Regions from separate parts of the Thermoanaerobacter sp. YS13 genome, predicted to be linked through region 1. Evidence: riboswitches for the same ligand, from Rfam matches in the RefSeq annotation. Region 1 holds a riboswitch; each other region holds the start of a gene.

The links. A riboswitch is a leader RNA that binds a small molecule or an ion and turns the genes downstream of it on or off. The one in region 1 is predicted to bind cobalamin.
Region 2: linked by a shared signal. The riboswitch ahead of THYS13_RS07990 (energy-coupling factor ABC transporter permease) and the one ahead of THYS13_RS05410 (ribonucleoside triphosphate reductase) in region 1 are both predicted to bind cobalamin.
Region 3: linked by a shared signal. The riboswitch ahead of metE (5-methyltetrahydropteroyltriglutamate--homocysteine S-methyltransferase) and the one ahead of THYS13_RS05410 (ribonucleoside triphosphate reductase) in region 1 are both predicted to bind cobalamin.
Region 4: linked by a shared signal. The riboswitch ahead of THYS13_RS08135 (ABC transporter substrate-binding protein) and the one ahead of THYS13_RS05410 (ribonucleoside triphosphate reductase) in region 1 are both predicted to bind cobalamin.

The regions. Positions count from the first base shown of each region.
Region 1 is NZ_JOOI01000001.1:1,049,836-1,054,575, reverse strand. Features, by position in the region: gene THYS13_RS05430 (ABC transporter ATP-binding protein) at 1-425, shown strand, start outside; gene tsaA (tRNA (N6-threonylcarbamoyladenosine(37)-N6)-methyltransferase TrmO) at 448-864, shown strand; partial or broken gene THYS13_RS05420 (DUF1847 domain-containing protein) at 973-1,356, shown strand; gene THYS13_RS05415 (Fur family transcriptional regulator) at 1,470-1,937, shown strand; cobalamin riboswitch at 2,045-2,264, shown strand; gene THYS13_RS05410 (ribonucleoside triphosphate reductase) at 2,370-4,448, shown strand; gene THYS13_RS05405 (anaerobic ribonucleoside-triphosphate reductase activating protein) at 4,445-4,740, shown strand, end outside.
Region 2 is NZ_JOOI01000002.1:21,569-26,308, forward strand. Features, by position in the region: gene THYS13_RS07970 (slipin family protein) at 1-146, shown strand, start outside; gene THYS13_RS07975 (energy-coupling factor ABC transporter ATP-binding protein) at 177-1,007, opposite strand; gene cbiQ (cobalt ECF transporter T component CbiQ) at 1,011-1,778, opposite strand; gene THYS13_RS07985 (energy-coupling factor ABC transporter substrate-binding protein) at 1,765-2,058, opposite strand; gene THYS13_RS07990 (energy-coupling factor ABC transporter permease) at 2,055-2,786, opposite strand; cobalamin riboswitch at 2,922-3,173, opposite strand; gene hemL (glutamate-1-semialdehyde 2,1-aminomutase) at 3,217-4,533, opposite strand; gene THYS13_RS08000 (AbrB/MazE/SpoVT family DNA-binding domain-containing protein) at 4,656-4,740, shown strand, end outside.
Region 3 is NZ_JOOI01000001.1:417,523-422,262, forward strand. Features, by position in the region: gene THYS13_RS02120 (Xaa-Pro peptidase family protein) at 1-779, shown strand, start outside; gene efp (elongation factor P) at 798-1,355, shown strand; gene THYS13_RS02130 (CD1247 N-terminal domain-containing protein) at 1,403-1,870, shown strand; cobalamin riboswitch at 2,034-2,242, shown strand; gene metE (5-methyltetrahydropteroyltriglutamate--homocysteine S-methyltransferase) at 2,531-4,740, shown strand, end outside.
Region 4 is NZ_JOOI01000002.1:48,161-52,900, forward strand. Features, by position in the region: gene THYS13_RS08130 (iron ABC transporter permease) at 1-489, opposite strand, end outside; gene THYS13_RS08135 (ABC transporter substrate-binding protein) at 491-1,438, opposite strand; cobalamin riboswitch at 1,552-1,744, opposite strand; gene THYS13_RS08140 (class I SAM-dependent RNA methyltransferase) at 2,032-3,165, opposite strand; gene THYS13_RS08145 (YgcG family protein) at 3,245-4,024, opposite strand; gene sufU (Fe-S cluster assembly sulfur transfer protein SufU) at 4,301-4,714, opposite strand; gene THYS13_RS08155 (cysteine desulfurase) at 4,711-4,740, opposite strand, start outside.

The DNA.
Region 1 (4,740 bases):
AAAGGGATATAAAGATTGTAAATGAGGTGTTAAAAAAATTTGATTTAGAGAAATTATCACTGTGCTATTTAAATGAGTTAAGTGGAGGAGAATTGCAAAAGGTAGTCATAGCGAGGGCTTTAGTACAGCAACCTATTGTAATGCTTTTGGATGAGCCGACAAATAATTTGGATTTGAAAAACCAAATCGAGGTTTTAAGAATTATAAAAGAGACGGTGAAAGAGCAAAATATAGCAGCAATTGTTATAAGCCACGATTTAAATTTGGCACTTAGATTTTCTAATAAATTTTTACTTTTAAAAGATAATACCATTTTTGCCTATGGTGGAATAGAAGTCATGACAGAAGAAAATATAGAGGCTGTATATGGGATTCCTGTTGCAGTAGAAACCTGTCGAGGAGTACCCGTTGTCATTCCACTTTAACGGAAAGGAAGGGGTAATTGCCGTGGAATTGATATCTATAGGTGTGATACACAGTCCTTATAAAAAGAGAGGGGAAGCGCCTCATCAAGGGAGGGTGAGCGATAAGGAAGCAGTGTTGGAAATATACCCTGAGTTTCAAGACGGGCTTCATGATATAGAGAGTAAAAAGCACATAATAGTTCTTTACTGGTGCCATTTAGGGAAAAGAGATGTCATAAAAACTGTCACTCCATGGGGGCCGGAGGTAAAAGGAGTATTTGCCACTCGTTCCCCTTCAAGGCCAAACCCTATAGCTTTTTGTGTGGCTGACATTGTAAAAATTGAAAGAAATAAACTTTATGTGAAAGGTGTGGATGCCTTAGATGGAAGTCCTATACTGGATATAAAGCCTTATGTTTATGAAATTGACAGCATAAAAGGTCCAGAGGATACATTGTAATATACCCTTCAATACAGTTAAAATATGTGGCAATACGCTACGGAGAATGAGATAAGATTTAAGGAGGGGAAAAAGGTCTGTATAGATTGCTTTGAAGAATAACCCCCTTTACAGTTTATTAAGCAGATGGGATTTAAAAATATTGGCGTTGCATTTTGTTATTCTATGAGTAAAGAGGCGAAACAATTTGTAAAATTATTAGAACAGTATGATTTAAAAATTGTTCCTGTTTGTTGTAAAGTCGGTTCTATTGATATAGAAGATATAGACATTCAAAAAGATAAAGAGGGGTTTGTTGCTACTTGCAATCCTATAACACAGGCAGAGATAATGAACCAAGAAAACACAGAACTTAATGTAGTAATAGGTCTTTGCGTAGGCCATGATATACTTTTTAATAAATATTCTAAAGGACTAGTTACAACACTGGTGGCAAAGGACAGAAAATACGCTCATTGTCCTGTAAAAGGATTAGAAGCTGTTAATGTGTAATTTAGTGGAAAGAGGCATTAGGCTTTTTGTATGAAGCCTCTTTTTTTATTGACATATGTCAATAAAAGGTGTATATTTAAATTGAACATATGTTAAAAATATGGTGGTCTATGATGGATAAAAACAAAAACGATTTGATGTCATTAATAATAAAAACATTGAAAGCAAGTGGCTTAAAGATAACGGAGAAACGCCAAATTTTGATAGAGGTATTTTTGAAGAGCCCTAATATTCATTTTGATTTTGATACACTCCTTGAGGAAGTTAGGAAAGAATGGTCCCATTATGGTGTAGCAACTCTTTATAGGAATTTAAGAATTTTTGTAGGCAAGGGAATATTATCAGAAAATATAATAGAAAACAAAAAATACTATGAACTTAAAATGTTTAATAAAAAAAAGATTCACGGTCATTTAATTTGCAAATATTGTGGTAGTATAGACGAATATTACAGCCCAGATTTGGTAAAGTATATAAAAATGATAGATAAAAAATATGGCTTTGATGTGTATTATGGAGAATTGAATTTTTATGGAATATGCAGTAATTGTAAAAGGACTATAAAAAATGATTTAAAATAGGCAAAAATAATTGCCTATTTTATTTTTTATATTGACAATGCAAGAAAGCAGTGGTATACTATATATTGAGGGTATTAATAAATAATATACTAGATTTTGTGCAAAATAGAATATACACAGATACAGGTGCCCAATTTCAAAGGGAAATTGGGTTAAAAGGGAAGCAGGTGAGAATCCTGCACGGTCCCGCCACTGTGATGGTGAGCTCTTTACAATATGCCACTGTCTGTTCAAACAAAAGGAACCGTCCCCGATGTTTGAAAGGTGGGAAGGCGTAAAGAGTGATGAACCTAAGTCAGGAGACCTGCCTGTATTTGTATTACACTTGCTCTACGGTCGATAGAGGAGGTGAGGTACTTTTGCACACCTCTTAACTTGACGTAGAAGTTAAGGGGGTTAATTATTTTTACAAAAGAATGGAGGTTTAAAATCATGAAAATTGCTATGAAGGTTATAAAAAGAGATGGAAGGGAAGTTGAGTTTGATAAGATAAAGATTGCAAATGCTATATACAAAGCTTTTAAGGCAGTGGAAGAAGGGGAATACAAAGATGCCCTTGAAATAGCAGATGAAGTGACAGAGTACGTAGAAAATAATTTAGAAGGAATAGCCAGTATAGAGCAGATTCAAGATATTGTAGAGCAATACTTAATAAAGCATGGTTATGCTAAAGCGTCAAAGGCCTATATTTTGTACAGAAAACAGCATCAAGAGATAAGAGAATTTAAAAAAATGTTTATGGATATTGAAAAAATGGTAGATGAATACATAGGGAAACAAGATTGGAGAGTAAATGAAAATAGCAATATGAGTTATTCACTTCAAGGTTTAAATAATCATATCTCTAGTACGATAACAGCTCATTACTGGTTAAACAAAATATATCCTCCAGAAGTTAGAGATGCCCATGTAAATGGAGATTTGCACATTCATGACTTAGGCCTTTTATCTGTGTATTGCTGTGGATGGGATTTAAGAGATTTACTGCTTTCTGGTTTTACAGGGGTAGAGGGGAAAGTTCAAAGCAAACCTCCAAAGCACTTTAGGTCTGCTCTTGGACAGATTGTCAATTTTTTTTATACACTTCAAGGGGAAGCAGCCGGTGCACAAGCTTTTTCTAATTTTGATACCTATTTGGCACCTTTTATATATTACGATAATCTTTCTTACAAAGAGGTCAAACAGGCTTTACAGGAGTTTATATTTAACATAAATGTTCCAACTAGAGTAGGATTTCAAACTCCTTTTACAAACATAACTATGGATCTTGTGGTACCAGAGATTATGGCAGATGAACCTGTTATAATTGGTGGTCAATTGATGGATAAAACATATAAAGAATTTCAAAAAGAAATGGACATGTTAAATATAGCATTTGCAGAAGTTATGATGGAAGGAGATGCCAGTGGTAGGATATTTACTTTTCCAATACCTACTTATAATATAACTAAAAATTTTGACTGGAATAGTCCTGTCATAAATAAAATAATGGAAATGACTGCGAAGTATGGTTTACCCTATTTTAGTAATTTTGTAAATAGTGATTTAGATCCCAATGATGTGAGGTCGATGTGCTGTCGGTTGAGGTTGGATAACAGAGAATTAAGAAAGCGTGGAGGAGGGCTTTTTGGAGCAAATCCTCTTACAGGTTCAATAGGAGTTGTAACAATAAATATGCCAAGAATTGGATATTTATCTAAATCAAAAGAAGAGTTTTTCCAAAGGTTAGAAAGACTTATGGATATTGCAAAAACAAGCCTTGAAATAAAAAGAGAAATTTTAGAGAAGATGACTGAAATGGGATTGTATCCTTATTCAAAATTTTACTTAAGAGATATAAAAAAGAGATTTGGATTTTACTGGCAAAACCATTTTAACACGATAGGACTCATTGGAATGAATGAAGCACTATTAAATTTCATGGGAATAAGCATAGCCAGTGAAGAGGGAAGGAAATTTGCACTTGAAGTATTAGATTTTATGAGGCATAAATTAGAACAATATCAATTAGAATCTAATTTCATGTACAATTTAGAAGCCTCCCCTGCAGAAGGAGCTTCCTATAGATTGGCTAAAAAAGATAAAGAATTATTCCCCGATATAATAACTGCAGGTAGCGATGTGCCTTACTATACAAATTCAACACAGCTTCCTGTAGACTTTACGGAAGATATATTTACTGCTTTAGACTTACAAGAAGAGTTACAAACAAAATACACAGGAGGTACAGTATTTCACGGATTTATTGGAGAGAGTATAAATGATGTTACTACCTGCAAAGCTCTAGTCAAAAAAATAGCTTATAATTATAGAATTCCTTATTACACTATAACTCCAACTTTTTCAATCTGTGAAGACCATGGGTATATTTCTGGGGAACATTTTGAATGTCCTTACTGTGGGAAAGAATGTGAGGTTTACAGCCGCGTAGTTGGATATTATAGGCCAGTAAAGAATTGGAATGAAGGAAAGAAAAAAGAGTTTAAGGACAGAAAGGAATTTGTTGTATGATGTACGATTTTATGCCTGTTTCTTTTGCTGATTTCCCAGGGAAAATTGCAGCCACTGTTTTCGTAAGTGGCTGCAATTTTAAGTGTCCTTACTGCCATAACTCTTATTTAATTCAAATAAGGGAAGGTATACGGAGTGAAAAGGAGTTTTTTGACTACCTTAAAAAGAGAGCAAATTTGATAGAAGGAGTGTGTATTACAGGCGGAGAACCTACTCTTTGGAAAGGATTAAAAGATTTTATAAAAAATATAAAGGACTTAAATTTTGAGGTTAAGCTTGACACTAATGGATC
Region 2 (4,740 bases), on a different contig from region 1:
CACAACCCGTTTCTCTGCAACTTAGGTATCTTCAAACTTTAAGAGAAATAGCTAATGACAGGTCAAACATAGTAGTTTTCCCTCTATCTTTGGATATTCTACATCAATTTTTCCCTCAAGGACAAAAAGAAAGTAAAAATGAATAGTTTTAAGCTGCTGAGTTTTCAGCAGCTTTATTATTTTATACACTTCTTTAATTCCTCTATATTTTTTGGTATATTACTTCCGTTTATAATCCCTTTTTCTTTTAAAATTTCATATATCTCTAAAAGCATAGGCTTTCTCAAATCACTGCAATCAAGTTCTTTTGCATTAGCAAAGACAACTGTGGGTTCGCCTTTTGCAACAACTTTTCCATTCTTCATGACATATATATAGTCAGCCCATGAATAAGCAAAGTCCACATCATGAGTTGATAAAATAATTGTCTTTCCCTCTTCAACCAATTTGTCAAATAAACCCATAACCTCTTGAACATGCTTAGGATCTAAATAAACTGTTGGCTCATCCAATATAATAACTTCAGGCTCCATAACTATAATATCAGCTATTGAGACGCTTTTTTTCTGCCCATAGCTTAAAAAATGGGTAGGCTTGTCTTTTAAATCAATAATTCTCGTTTCTTTCATGGCGTTTTTAACTTTCTCTTTTACTATATTTTCTGGATAACCTAAGTTCATAGGGCCAAAAGAAATTTCTTGGTATACACTGGCAGAGAAAAGCTGTATGTCAGGATTTTGAAAAACAATACCAACGTTCTTTCTAAGTTTTACAAGTTCGCTATGACTGTAATTTATCTCTTCACCTTTGTATAATATTTTCCCTGATTTGGGTTTCAAAATCCCATTGAAGTGCAAAAACAGTGTTGTCTTGCCTGCACCGTTTGGACCTAAAACTGCAATCTTTTTACCTTCCTCTATCGACATATTTACTTCATTCAAAGCTTTTGTACCGTCGCTGTACTCAAAAGTAATATTTATAGCTTCTAATATAAACTGCTCTTTCATAGTTCACCTTCCTAAAAGCATTGATGCGCTTATTAAAATTAGTTCTATCAAAGCAATAAATATTATATTTTTATAACAAAATTTGTAATCTTTGCTGAGGACTTTTATCTCTCCATTATAACCTCTTGCCTCTAAAGTCACATATAAATCCTCTGAATTTTTGTAGGACTTAATAAAAAGAGAGAATATCAAAAGTCCTAAAGACCTGTAGCCATTTTTTAATGTGGCATATCCCAACCTTGAATTTTGAGATATATAGATCTCATTAGCAGCTTGCGTTAAAACAAATATAAACCTATAAATTAATTGAAGCAACTCTAAAAACAGCGATGGAATTTTCAATTTCTTTAAGATATTTATAATGTCAACCACAGGAGTAGTGAGTACAAGAAAATATAAGCAAGACACTATTGCTAAAGCTCTAAAGAATAAAATAACAGCAGTATTAATGCCTTGTGCAGTAATTCCTAAAGTTACCCCAAAAATATTAAAGCTTATTAATGCAGCACTTTTATTCCCTATCACATTTATGATAAGTGTTATTATGCTTATTATCAAAAAAGAAAAGGGAATTAACATAAGCTTAATGTACACTTTTGCTGGAATTTTCGCTTTAAATACAGTTATCACAAATATCAAAATAATTACTGCAATATTTGTATAGGCATCAAATTCAAAGCATAAAATCATAGTCAAAAAAGCAAATAAAAGTTTTTCAACAGGATGTACATTGTACATCCTGTTGGTATAAGCATAACTATCTATTAGCATTTTTTCTCCCCTTCGCAACACCTATATAATATCCCAAAAAGCCTGCACCAATTGCAGCCTGTAAGGCAAACAAAAGGCTTTCAATTTCTCCACTTGGTGGCTCCCAAATTGGTTTAAACCATGGCTTGTAATTTTTGTCTACCTGAGCAATAGCTTCTGTCGCCCTGTCATCTGCACCAGCAAATTCAGCATTTTTAATAGTAACAAGGGGAAACACCACCAGTAAAATAACCAACAAGCCCAATATCAAATTCTTCATTAAAAACTTTTTATCCTTCATATTGCCTTACCTTCTTTCTCTAAAACCTTAAGTTCAATGAGTTCTTCTTTACTGTAGGCAGTTAGCATATTGATTACGAGCACAGTTAAAAGCCCCTCACTTATCGCCAAAGGTACCTGTGTCACTGCAAATATCCCCATGAATTTTAAAAATGAGGTTGTAAAGCCGCCTACTTCAGCAGGGAAAGCAATAGCAAGTTGGAAGGAGGTAGTCACATATGTAAGCAAATCCCCAATTGAGGCAGCTAAAAATACTGCAAGCCAATTTGGACCACCTGCTTTTTTTACCCCTTTAAATATATAATAGGAAGCAATTGGCCCTACTATGGCCATGGAAAATGTATTAGCGCCCAAAGTCGTTATGCCGCCATGGGCCAAAAGTAATGCCTGAAACAAAAGGACTATAAGGCCTAAAACGCTCATAGCAAAAGGTCCAAAGAGTATAGCTCCAAGTCCTACACCGGTTGGGTGTGAACAACTTCCAGTAACTGAAGGGATTTTAAGTGCTGAAAGGACAAATGCAAAAGCACCTGCAAAACCCAAAAGCATCTTAAGTTTTGGATTCTCTTTTACTTTTTTGTTTATCGCTATAAGTCCTATAACCACAAAAGGCAAAGAAGCTATATCCCATATTATACACCATTTAAGAGGTAGAAAACCTTCCATTATATGCATTGAATAGGCAATTTGTGGAGCTATTAAAAGCAATGCAAATGCTGTTAACAACATCCATTTTTTCACACCAAACACCTCTTTTTTTATAAAATTTAGGTAAAAATAAAACCTCTTAACTTACCAACGGCGTTAAGAGGTAAAAAATACATACTTATCCCTTTATAACACCCCCTCTATCGACCGTAGAGTAAGTGTGTCACAAATACAGGCAGGTCTCCTGACTTAGGTTCATCGCTCTTTACGCCTTCCCATCCGTCACTCAGCGGAGCATGTTTTTATACGAAATATAATTTGTTAAATTCGTGCTCCGCTGAGTGACAGACAGTGGCATAATGTAAAGAGCTCACCATCACAGTGGCGGGACCGTGCAGGATTCTCACCTGCTTCCCTTTTAACCCAATTTGGATTCCAAAATTGGGCACCTGTATTTGCATGTTATTCAATTCTCCCTTTAAATAAAGGATATCATTTTATAAATAGGTTGTCAATGAATAGAAATGTCCTTGTATTGCTTACTTATAATTTTTGCAACTTCAAAACTAGCCTCAATTGTTTTTTCAATATCCTCCTCTGTATGAGCCATTGATAAAAAGAAGGTCTCAAATTGAGAAGGAGGCAGGTACACACCCCTTTTCAGCATTTCTTTAAAATATGCAGCATACACACCAGTGTTTGATTTTAAAGCAGAATTATAGTCTTTTACTTCATCATTCGTAAAAAACATACACATCATGCTGCCTATTCTATTTATTGTAACATCAATTCCATTTTGAACCATGCTTTCTTTTAGCCCCTTACACAATTTTTCTGCTTTCTTGTCTAACTCTTCATAAATATTGGAAGTTTCAGATAATATTTTTAAAGTCTCAAAGCCTGCTGTCATTGCTAGAGGATTACCAGACAAAGTCCCTGCTTGATACACCGGTCCATCAGGAGAAATCATTCTCATAATCTCTTCCTTTCCTCCATAGGCACCAACAGGAAGACCTCCACCAATAATTTTACCAAGCGTAGTAATATCAGGCATAATGTTGTAAAGTCCTTGTGCCCCTGAATAAGACACTCTAAAACCTGTCATCACTTCATCAAAAATTAAAAGTGATTTATACTTTGCAGTAATCTCTCTCAATACCTTTAAAAATCCCTCTTCAGGTAAAACTGTACCCATATTACCTGCAATAGGCTCTACAATGACAGCAGCGATGTTCTCACCGTACATTTCAAAAATATCTTCTACCATTTTGATATCATTATATCTAGCTATAATTGTGTTCTTTGCTATCTCGTTTGTTACGCCCTTTGAATCAGGCATTCCGAAAGTAAGTGCACCTGACCCTGCTTTTATAAGCAGGCTGTCAGAATGTCCGTGATAACATCCTTCAAATTTTACAATGATGTCTCTGCCCGTATATCCCCTTGCCAATCTTATCGCACTCATAGTGGCTTCTGTGCCTGAATTCACCATTCTGACAACTTCTACAGATGGAACAGCCTCAATTATTTTTTCTGCCATCTTGACTTCCAACTCTGTACAGGCTCCAAAACTGGTACCCAGTTGTGTTTGTTTTTTAATAGCTTCTATCACCTGTGGATGTGAATGCCCAAGTATTAGCGGTCCCCATGAAAGAACGTAGTCTATGTATTCATTGCCATCTTCATCCCAAATATGACTTCCTTGCCCCTTTTTTATAAAAACAGGAGTAGCTCCTACTGATTTAAAAGCTCTTACAGGGCTATTGACACCACCTGGCATAAGTTTTTTAGCTTTTTCAAAAAGCTTTTGCGATTTATCAGTTTTCACAGAACCACCTCTTCCTAAATTTTTATCATTCTCTGTTTAAATTTCATGAATAAATCATAAGTAATTGAAAAATAATAAATCATGTATTATAATCTAAGTAAAAGATATGTGGAGGTGAAAAAATGATACATGCTACGTCTACAATTACAGGCAAAGGGCAAATTCAATTGCCTGCAGAAATCAGAAAAGCAATTGGCGCTGATATAG
Region 3 (4,740 bases), 630 kb from region 1:
AAAATATTTCTTATGGACAGTATAAGGAATTAAAAGAGTTTTTAGAGATTGAGCTAATACCACAGGCTAATTTGGTAGAGACTTTGAGAGTGGTAAAAGATGAAGAAGAAATAGAAAACATAAAAAAAGCACAAAATATTACTGACAAGGCTTTTGAGCATCTGTTAAATTTCATTAATGTAGGAATGACAGAAAAAGAAGTAGCTTTAGAATTAGAGTACTTTATGAAGAAACAAGGAGCCGAAGACCTATCTTTTGATACGATTGTAGCTTCTGGAAAAAGGTCTTCTCTTCCTCATGGAAAAGCTTCTGAAAAAGTGATAGAAAAAGGTGATTTTGTCACAATAGATTTTGGATGTAAAGTAGGTGGCTATTGTTCTGATATGACAAGAACAATAGTGATAGGGAAAGCTAATGAGAAGCAAAAAGAGATATATAACATAGTTTTAGAAGCACAGCAAAGAGCGATAAATAATTTAAAGGCAGGACTTATGTCAAAAGAGGCCGATTTGTTAGCAAGGTCTGTTATTGAAGAAAAAGGTTATGGACAGTATTTTAGTCACTCTTTAGGACATGGAGTAGGGCTTGAAGTTCATGAAGCTCCTAGCTTATCCTCCAAAAAAGAAGAAATTTTAAAAGAAGGGGCAATTGTTACCGTAGAACCAGGTATATATATTCCCGATTTTGGTGGCGTAAGAATCGAAGATATGGTATTATTAAAACAAGATGGTGTTATAAATTTAACTAAATCACCGAAATATTTAATTGAATTAAACTAAAGCAATGGAGGGATTTTTTTGATAGCAGCTGGTGATTTCAGAAAAGGAGTAACTATTGAGGTTGACGGACAAGTTTTTACAGTTGTGGATTTTATGCATGTTAAACCAGGGAAAGGTGCAGCTTTCGTGAGGACAAAACTTAAAAATGTTATGACAGGAGCTGTAATAGAGAAAACTTTCAGCCCAACAGAAAAGTTTGAAGAAGCAGTTATAGAAAGAAGAGAGATGCAGTATTTGTACAATGATGGAGAACTTTATTATTTTATGGACACAGAAACTTATGAGCAAATTCCTTTAAATTATGATAAAGTTGAGGATGCAATTAAATACATAAAGGAAAATATGATTGTTACAGTAAAGTTCTATAAAGGCGAAGCCTTTTCTGTTGAGCCCCCTACTTTTGTTGAGCTGGAAGTTGTAGAAACGGAGCCTGGATTTAGAGGAGATACTGCAACGGGTGGCTCCAAACCGGCAACTGTAGAAACTGGTGCTGTCATACAAGTCCCATTGTTTATAAACGTTGGAGACAAAATAAAAATTGACACTCGAACTGGAGAATATTTAGAGAGGGTATAAACGCAGCAATTTGTCAAATACTATTTTGTAAAGGAGGTATGTGGAATATGGAATACTTAAATGAAAGGGTTTCCTACTTAAGAGGTTTAGCAGACGGCTTAGGGATAGATGACAGCACAAAAGAAGGTAAAATAATTTTAGCAATTTTAGATACTTTAGAGGATTTTGCAGATGCTATAAATGAGCTGGAAGCTTCCCATTCCGAATTAGATGATTATGTGGGAGAAATAGATGAAGATCTTTCTGAAATTGAAAACCACATATATGGCGATGAGGACTATGAGGATGAGGATGACGACCATGACTATGATTATGATTATGACGATGATGAGGAATATGAGGATGAAGAGGAGGATTATGAAGAGTATGTAGAAGTAGAATGTCCTCATTGCCATATGTTGATGAGTGTGGAAGAAGAGCTTCTAGAAGATGAAGATGCGGAGTTGGTATGTCCTCATTGCAATGAAACCCTAAAAGTAAAAAATTTGAAAATTGTAGATGATGATGAAGATTAATTTAAAAATGCCCACTAATTAGTGGTTTAATAGGTATGGGACTTGGGTTTATAACAACACACCATTTTATTTAACTTCTAATTCAAATTTGCAAACATTTTGCAAACATCCATAAATAAAAAGTAAAAAAGCCTTTGTGTATAAAAATTCAATGTTAAAAAACTATCTTTACTATTGAGCAGGTGCTGCTATGGCAGCTTAATAGGGAAAGCGGTGAAAATCCGCTGCAGCCCCCGCTACTGTGAGCAATGACAAGCCCAGTTTCTGTGCCACTGGAAAGATGAAGACTTTTTAAAAGGCTCACTTTCTGGGAAGGTAATGGGCAAGGATGACTTGCTAGCCAGGAGACCTGCCTGCTTGAGAGGCCTTAATTGGCTTCGGTGGGAAGTGCAATTAAGGTGGTAAAGACTAAGAGGGGCCTGTAGGTTGTCTTTTTGAAATCCTTTGTTACCCTTTTTAACAACTATACTTATGCAAAAAACTGTATTAAGTAGAAAAATGAGTCTTTACTACCTTGATATGCAAAGTTTTTTCTTGGTAGTAAAGACTCATTTTGTTTATGTACATTATTAAAATAAAAGAATTTTATGATGATGTACAAAAGAAGAGATTTTTTATAATAATTATCAAAAATTTTAACAAGGAGGTTAAAAACTTAAAATGATTTCTATTGTTGGTTTCCCAAGAATAGGACAAAATAGAGAACTTAAAAAGTGGGTTGAAGGATATCTTGACAAGAAACTTTTAAAAGATGAACTTATTAAAAATTCAAGAGTTTTAAAAGAAACTCATTGTAAAATCCAAAAAAAGTATGGCATTGATTTAATTCCTTCAAATGATTTTTCGTTTTACGATACTTTTTTAGATCATGCAATGCTTATAAATGCAATTCCTGACGAGTATAAAAACCTCGGGAAAGATGAGCTTGATACCTACTTTGCTTTGGCAAAAGGGTATCAGGATGAAAAATATGACTTAAAAGCCTTGCCTATGAAAAAATGGTTTTTTACAAACTATCATTATATTGTACCAGAAATTACAGATAGAACCTCTTTTAAGCTTTCTACAACAAAACCTTTTAATGAATTTTCAGAAGCGTTATCAATTGGGATAAAAACAAAGCCTGTTATAATTGGCCCTTTGACATTTTTGATGCTTTCAAAAAAATCAGGTGTTGATATTTATGACAAGAATTTTTGGGAGAAGTTATTAACTGTTTATATTGAAATTATTGAAACATTTGAAAGTATAGGAGTTGAATTTGTACAGATAGATGAGCCAATACTTGTTACTGACCTTCAAAAAAATGATATAGAACTTTTCTTAAGTTTTTATCGCAACTTACTTTGTCACAAAGGATATCTTAAAATTGTCCTTCAAACCTACTTTGGGGATGTTAGAGACATCTATGAAAAATTAATTTCTCTTGATTTTGATGCGATCGGACTTGACTTTGTTGATGGAAAATACAACTTAGGACTTATTAAAAAATTTGGGTATCCCAAAGATAAATTCATAATAGCGGGAGTGGTTAATGGGAGAAACGTATTTAAAAACAACTACAAAGAAAGCCTTGAGATTTTAGATACCTTATCTACTTTTGTTGAGAAAAAGAATATTGTGATTTCGACGTCATGTTCGCTATTGTTTGTTCCATATTCGCTAAAATTTGAAACACAGCTTGATGATAGCCAAAAGAAATATTTAGCATTTGCTGAAGAAAAACTAATGGAACTTTCTGAACTAAATACTTTATTTTATCAACATGAGTACACAAAAAATAGTTTGTATATTCAAAATATCCACTTTTTTGAGGAATTGAGTACAAAGAAGTTTTCAGACATCAACACAGTTGTGAATAACCTTACAGATGATGATTTTGAGAGAAAACCAAGCTTTGAAGAAAGAATTAAGGTACAAAAAGAAGTATTTGACCTTCCTAACCTTCCTACAACCACGATAGGCTCCTTCCCCCAAACTAAAGATGTAAGACAAGTAAGAAGCAAGTTTAAAAATAAAGAGATAACATTTGAAGAGTATGATACCTTCCTAAAGGCTAAAATTGAAAGAGTTATAAAACTTCAGGAAGAGATAGGATTAGATGTTTTGGTACATGGTGAGTATGAAAGAAACGATATGGTTGAATTTTTTGGTGAAAACTTAGAAGGATTTATAATCACAAAAAATGGCTGGGTTCAATCCTATGGTACAAGGTGTGTAAAGCCCCCAATTATATTTTCTGACATCAAAAGAAAAAGGCCAATTACAGTTGAATATATAAAATACGCCCAGAGTCTCACTAAGAAACCTGTAAAAGGAATTTTAACGGGACCTGTTACGATCCTCAATTGGTCATTTGTTAGAGAGGATATCTCAGTAAAAAATGTAGCTTTACAATTAGCACTGGCGATGAGGGAAGAGGTGTTGGACCTTGAAAAAGCAGGTATTAAAATTATTCAGATTGACGAACCAGCACTAATTGAAAAGTTACCGTTAAAACGCTGCTATCATCAAGAATATCTTTCATGGGCAATAAGAGCTTTCAAGCTAACCTGTTCGAAAGTAAAACCACAAACACAGATTCATACTCATATGTGCTACAGCAACTTTGACGACATATTAGACGAAATTGCTAAGATGGATGTGGATGTCATCACATTTGAAGCTGCAAAATCGGATTTTACCTTACTTGATAGTATAAAGAAAAGCGCTTTAAAAGCTGAGGTAGGACCAGGTGTTTTTGATGTTCATTCACCAAGGATTGTGTCGAAAGAGGAAATGGAAAGACTAATATTAATAATGATTGAAAAAATTGGAGTTGGTAGATTGTGGATAAACCCTGACTGTGGATTAAAAACTCGAAAAGAAGA
Region 4 (4,740 bases), on a different contig from region 1:
CATCATGAGAGAAATAATTGCAGACATAAAAGCACTTATGGCTATACCCGCCAATAACATTGTAGTCATAGATACTCTTGTCCCAGTTTTAGAAATAGTGTATACGAAAAATACAGTCATTAAAGAAGTAATAAATGCCATAAAACTAAGTCCAAATATTCCAAGTCCTAATATTATCGCAATAGTAGCACCAAAAGCCGCTCCTGATGATATACCCAAAACATAAGGGTCTGCCATTGAATTTCTCAAAAGTCCTTGAAAAAACGCTCCTACAACCGAAAGCCCCATTCCTACAACTGTAGATTCAACAACTCTTGGAAGTCTTAAATTAAGGATTATCGTCCTAGAGGTTTCACTTCCCCCTCCTAAAAAAACATTTAAAATTTCCTGCAGGGGTATTTTTACCGCCCCTGCAGAAATTGATAAAATCATGGTAAAGATAAGCAGTAAAAAGGCTGTACCAAAATATATGCCTCTTTTGAATTTCACTTTACTTAAATGCCTCCGGATGTAAGAATTTTGCAATTTCTTCAAGTCCTAAAACAATTCTATTAGAAGCTCTTGATATTATGTCATCATTGCTTATCACAAATATCTTGTCATTTTTAACAGCATTTGTGTCTTTGTATCCTGCCATATTTTTGATGTCTTTTACATTTCCTGCATGAGGAGATGTTATTATCACATCAGGATTTTTCTTGACTAATTCTTCTACGCTGTACTGCGCCCAGCCATTTACATCCTCTGCAACGTTTTTGCCACCTGCAAGGTTTATAAGCTCATCAATAAATGTGCCTTTACCTGCTGTCCAGTTTCCGTCAAGAGAGACCAGATAAAATACGCTGACTTTCGGAAGGTCCTTGACTTTGTCATTTATTTCTTTTATTTTATCTTGCATTTGTTTAATTAACTCTTCGCCTTTTTTCTCAGTTCCTGTTATTTGACCTATTATTCTTATAGACTGGTATATCTGGTCAATATTTTTTGCCTCCAACATTACAACAGGGATACCCATCTTTTCTAAAGATTCCATCTGCTCTTTGCCTGAAAGAGTGGAAGCAAAAATTATATCAGGTTTTTGAGCAGTAATCGCTTCTACATTTGGCCCTTTAAATCCCCCCACTTTGGGTACATCCTTGACCTCAGGTGGATAATTATCAAAGTCTGTAACACCCACAACCTTATTTCCTGCTCCTAAAGCATATATAAGCTCTGTTGTAGAAGGTGCAAGAGAAACTATTCTTTGAGGTTTTTTGTCTATAGTTACTTCTCTTCCCAAAAAATCAGTAACCTTTAAAGGAAACTGAGTTTTTACGGTTTCAGTTGCTGTTTGAGAAGTGTTTTCTGGTTTAGTAGCAATGTTTGTTGAACAAGCCGCCAGTGAAAACATCAAAGCAAATATTACCAATAAAGCAAGTAAACCTTTAAATTTTCTCATAAGTACCCTCCTAATTTAAATTTTTCAAGTATCAAAAAAAGCCTACCCCATGGAGGTAGACCTTTTTGCCAAAATTAAGCATAAAAATTCCATTCCACCTTCCCTCCGAAGGCGAACTTCCGAAATCTTATGGCAGGTCTCCTGGCTCGCGATTCATCTTCCACCCTGCCTTCCCACCCGGCACATTTCTTGAGTGCCAAGCAGTGGCTTATTAGGGCTTCATCCTCGCTCACAGTAGCGGGGGCTGCAGCGGATTTTCACCGCTTTCCCTTTTAACTTCTCAAGACCATAAGATTTTTTGTATTCACTTGTACACCTATATTTTACATCTACTTATCATTTAAGTCAATTCCCTTGTTCATGACTATCTATTTACCTTGAAAAATATGTATCAAGTTTCTTATATAATAGAGTCAAGGATATCTCCTCTAAGAGAACCAATGAGCGATTCAATGCGCTCAACATCTACAGCATAATTAGCATGTATATTCTTTTGCTTTCTTCCTCACTGCATTATCCATAACTCCACCACCAATTTTTATCGATAATCTTATATTTTATTATAACCCTCACATAGAAAAACTCAATAAAAATTAGTTTTCTGGTTTTGGTCCGTAATACTGATAATAGTAAGCTTTTAACATGCCATTGTAAAGCTTTCTTTTTTTAGAAGCCTCTCTTCCAAAGAGTTTCTCAAATCTTTCATGGGAAGTCAGTATATAAAAAGACCACGTATCAAGTTTTTTGAAAACTTTTCCCATTTCTTTATAAAGTTTTTCTACTTCCTTTAATTCCCCCATCCTTTCACCATAAGGAGGATTGCATATTATAACACCATATTTATCATCTGTTTTTAAATCTTTTAATGAGATATTTTCAAAAGTTATGTATTTCTCTACACCAGCTTTACGCGCATTGTCTTTTGACAATTTGATGGCGTTTTCGTCAATGTCATATCCTTTTATGTTTAAAGTTATATCTTTTTTAATAGCACCAACTGCTTCTTCTCTCGCTTCTTTCCATAATTTATTTGATATTCTCCACCATTTTTCGGAAACAAATTGTCGTTTTAAACCTGGTGCGAGATTTATTCCAATCATAGCTGCCTCGATCGGAATCGTCCCAGAGCCACAAAAAGGGTCTATCAAAGGTCTATCCGGTTTCCAAAAGCTCAGCATTATCATAGCAGCAGCCAAAGTTTCTCTCAAAGGTGCTTCATTGGATATGACTCTATAGCCTCTTTTGTGTAAACCGTCACCACTCGTGTCAATCATAAGTGTTACCTTGTCTTTCATTAATGAAAATTTTATTTTATAAGTTGCGCCGTTTTCTTCAAACCATTCTTTTTTGTATTTCTTCTTAAGCCTTTCCACAACAGCTTTTTTAACTATTGCCTGACAGTCAGACACGCTAAAAAGCTTGGATTTTATTGAATAACCCTCCACAGGAAACCTGCCATCTTCAGGTATCCAATCTTCCCAGGGAAGAGCCTTTGTACCTTCAAAAAGTTCTTCAAAAGTTGTGGCAGTAAATTCCCCTATTTTTACGTATATTCTCTCTGCCGTTCTAATCCAAAGGTTTGACCTGCATAAAGCCATCTCATCGCCTGCAAAAGTGACTTTTCCATTCTCTGCAGTGATATCTTTATACCCTAGCTCTTTTAGCTCTCTTGCAGTTATTGCTTCAACACCAAAAAGAGTAGATGCTATAAATTCTATTTTTGACATATTTTATCTCCCTTTACCTCTAAGTTTAACTAATTCAACCTTATTATATCACTTGCATCTATAAATATATATATCATTTTTAGCGGCTAGCTCCTCCACCGCCGGCAGAGCCTCCACCGAAGCCTCCACCGCCGAAGCCACCACCTCTAAAGCCTCCAAATCCTCCTGAGCCAAAGCTTCCTGGACCCCACCAGTTTCTTCTTATATTTCTTCCTCCTCTTCCAAAGATAATAAATATTAAGATGAGTATAATCACTACAGCAATATCTTCCCATGATATACCACTATCATTGCTACTTGTATTGACACTGTATTTGGAAGCATCCAATCCCTGAAGGTCTATATTGTACTCTTTTGCAACCCTTGAGGCTATAGCCATATAACCGGCGTATATGCCTTTAGAGTACTCGCCTTTTGCCCAAGAAGTTAAAACAAAATCGTCTAAAATCCTTCCTGCAACAGAATCCGGTATTGCCCCTTCCAAGCCATAACCTACATCAATTCTCACTTTTCCAGCCTGACCTTTTAAAAGTCTGTCTTTTACCACTAAAAGGAGAACACCGTTGTTTTTCTCCTTGTCTCCTATTCCCCATTTTCTAAAAAGGCTAAGAGAATATTCCTCAATTGGGTAATCTCCAATGCTGTCAACTGTAACAACTATTATTTGTGCCTTTGTGGCATCATCTAAAGCTTTCCCTACTTTTTCGATCTCTTCTATATCATTTTGAGACATAAGCCCCGCATAATCATATACATATTTAAACTGAATAGGTTTAGATGGAACATCAGGTGCAGAAAAAGCTATGGAATTAAATAATAATAAAAAGGCAATTGCAATTAAAAAAATTCCCTTTTTCATTTTGCCTCTCCCTATCTTAATATTTTGTAATTAACTTAATGCTTTAAAAATATCATTCTTTCGCTAAATTTAAACTATTTTAATGTATTACTGTTCATGTCTAGTATATTAGCATAGATAATAATAAGTATCAACACAAATTTTTAAAATATGCTGGCTTTTTAAAAAAAGTTATACTATTATCCTGAGAATCGTTAGACTTCAAATAGGAAGAGGCATATTTTAAAAATATTCGCATTCATGTCAAAAGAACATTATCAAACTTTTATCTCTTTTTTACAAAATTTCCTGAAGCGTTTTCCACGCAAGTAAAGCACATTTTACGCGGGCAGGAAAGTCAGATACTCCCTGCAGTACTTGAGCATCACCTAATTCATCAAGATTTACATCTTTTTTGTGCATCATGTCTATAAATTGTTGCACAAGCCTTAAAGCTTCTTTTTTGTCTTTCCCTTTTATAAGGTCTATCATCATAGAGGTTGAGGCTTGGCTTATGGCACACCCATGGCCCGTGAAAGAAGCATCTTCTATAATGTCACCATTCATTTTTAAATAAAGAGTAATATTGTCGCCGCAAAGAGGATTGTAACCTCTTTCTTTGTGAGTAGCATCTTTCAGTTCTTTTTGATGGGGAGAATTTTCGTAATGTTCCATTATAACCTCAGAATAAAGCTGATTTAAATCGCTCATTTAAACCACTTCCTAACTTTTTTAAG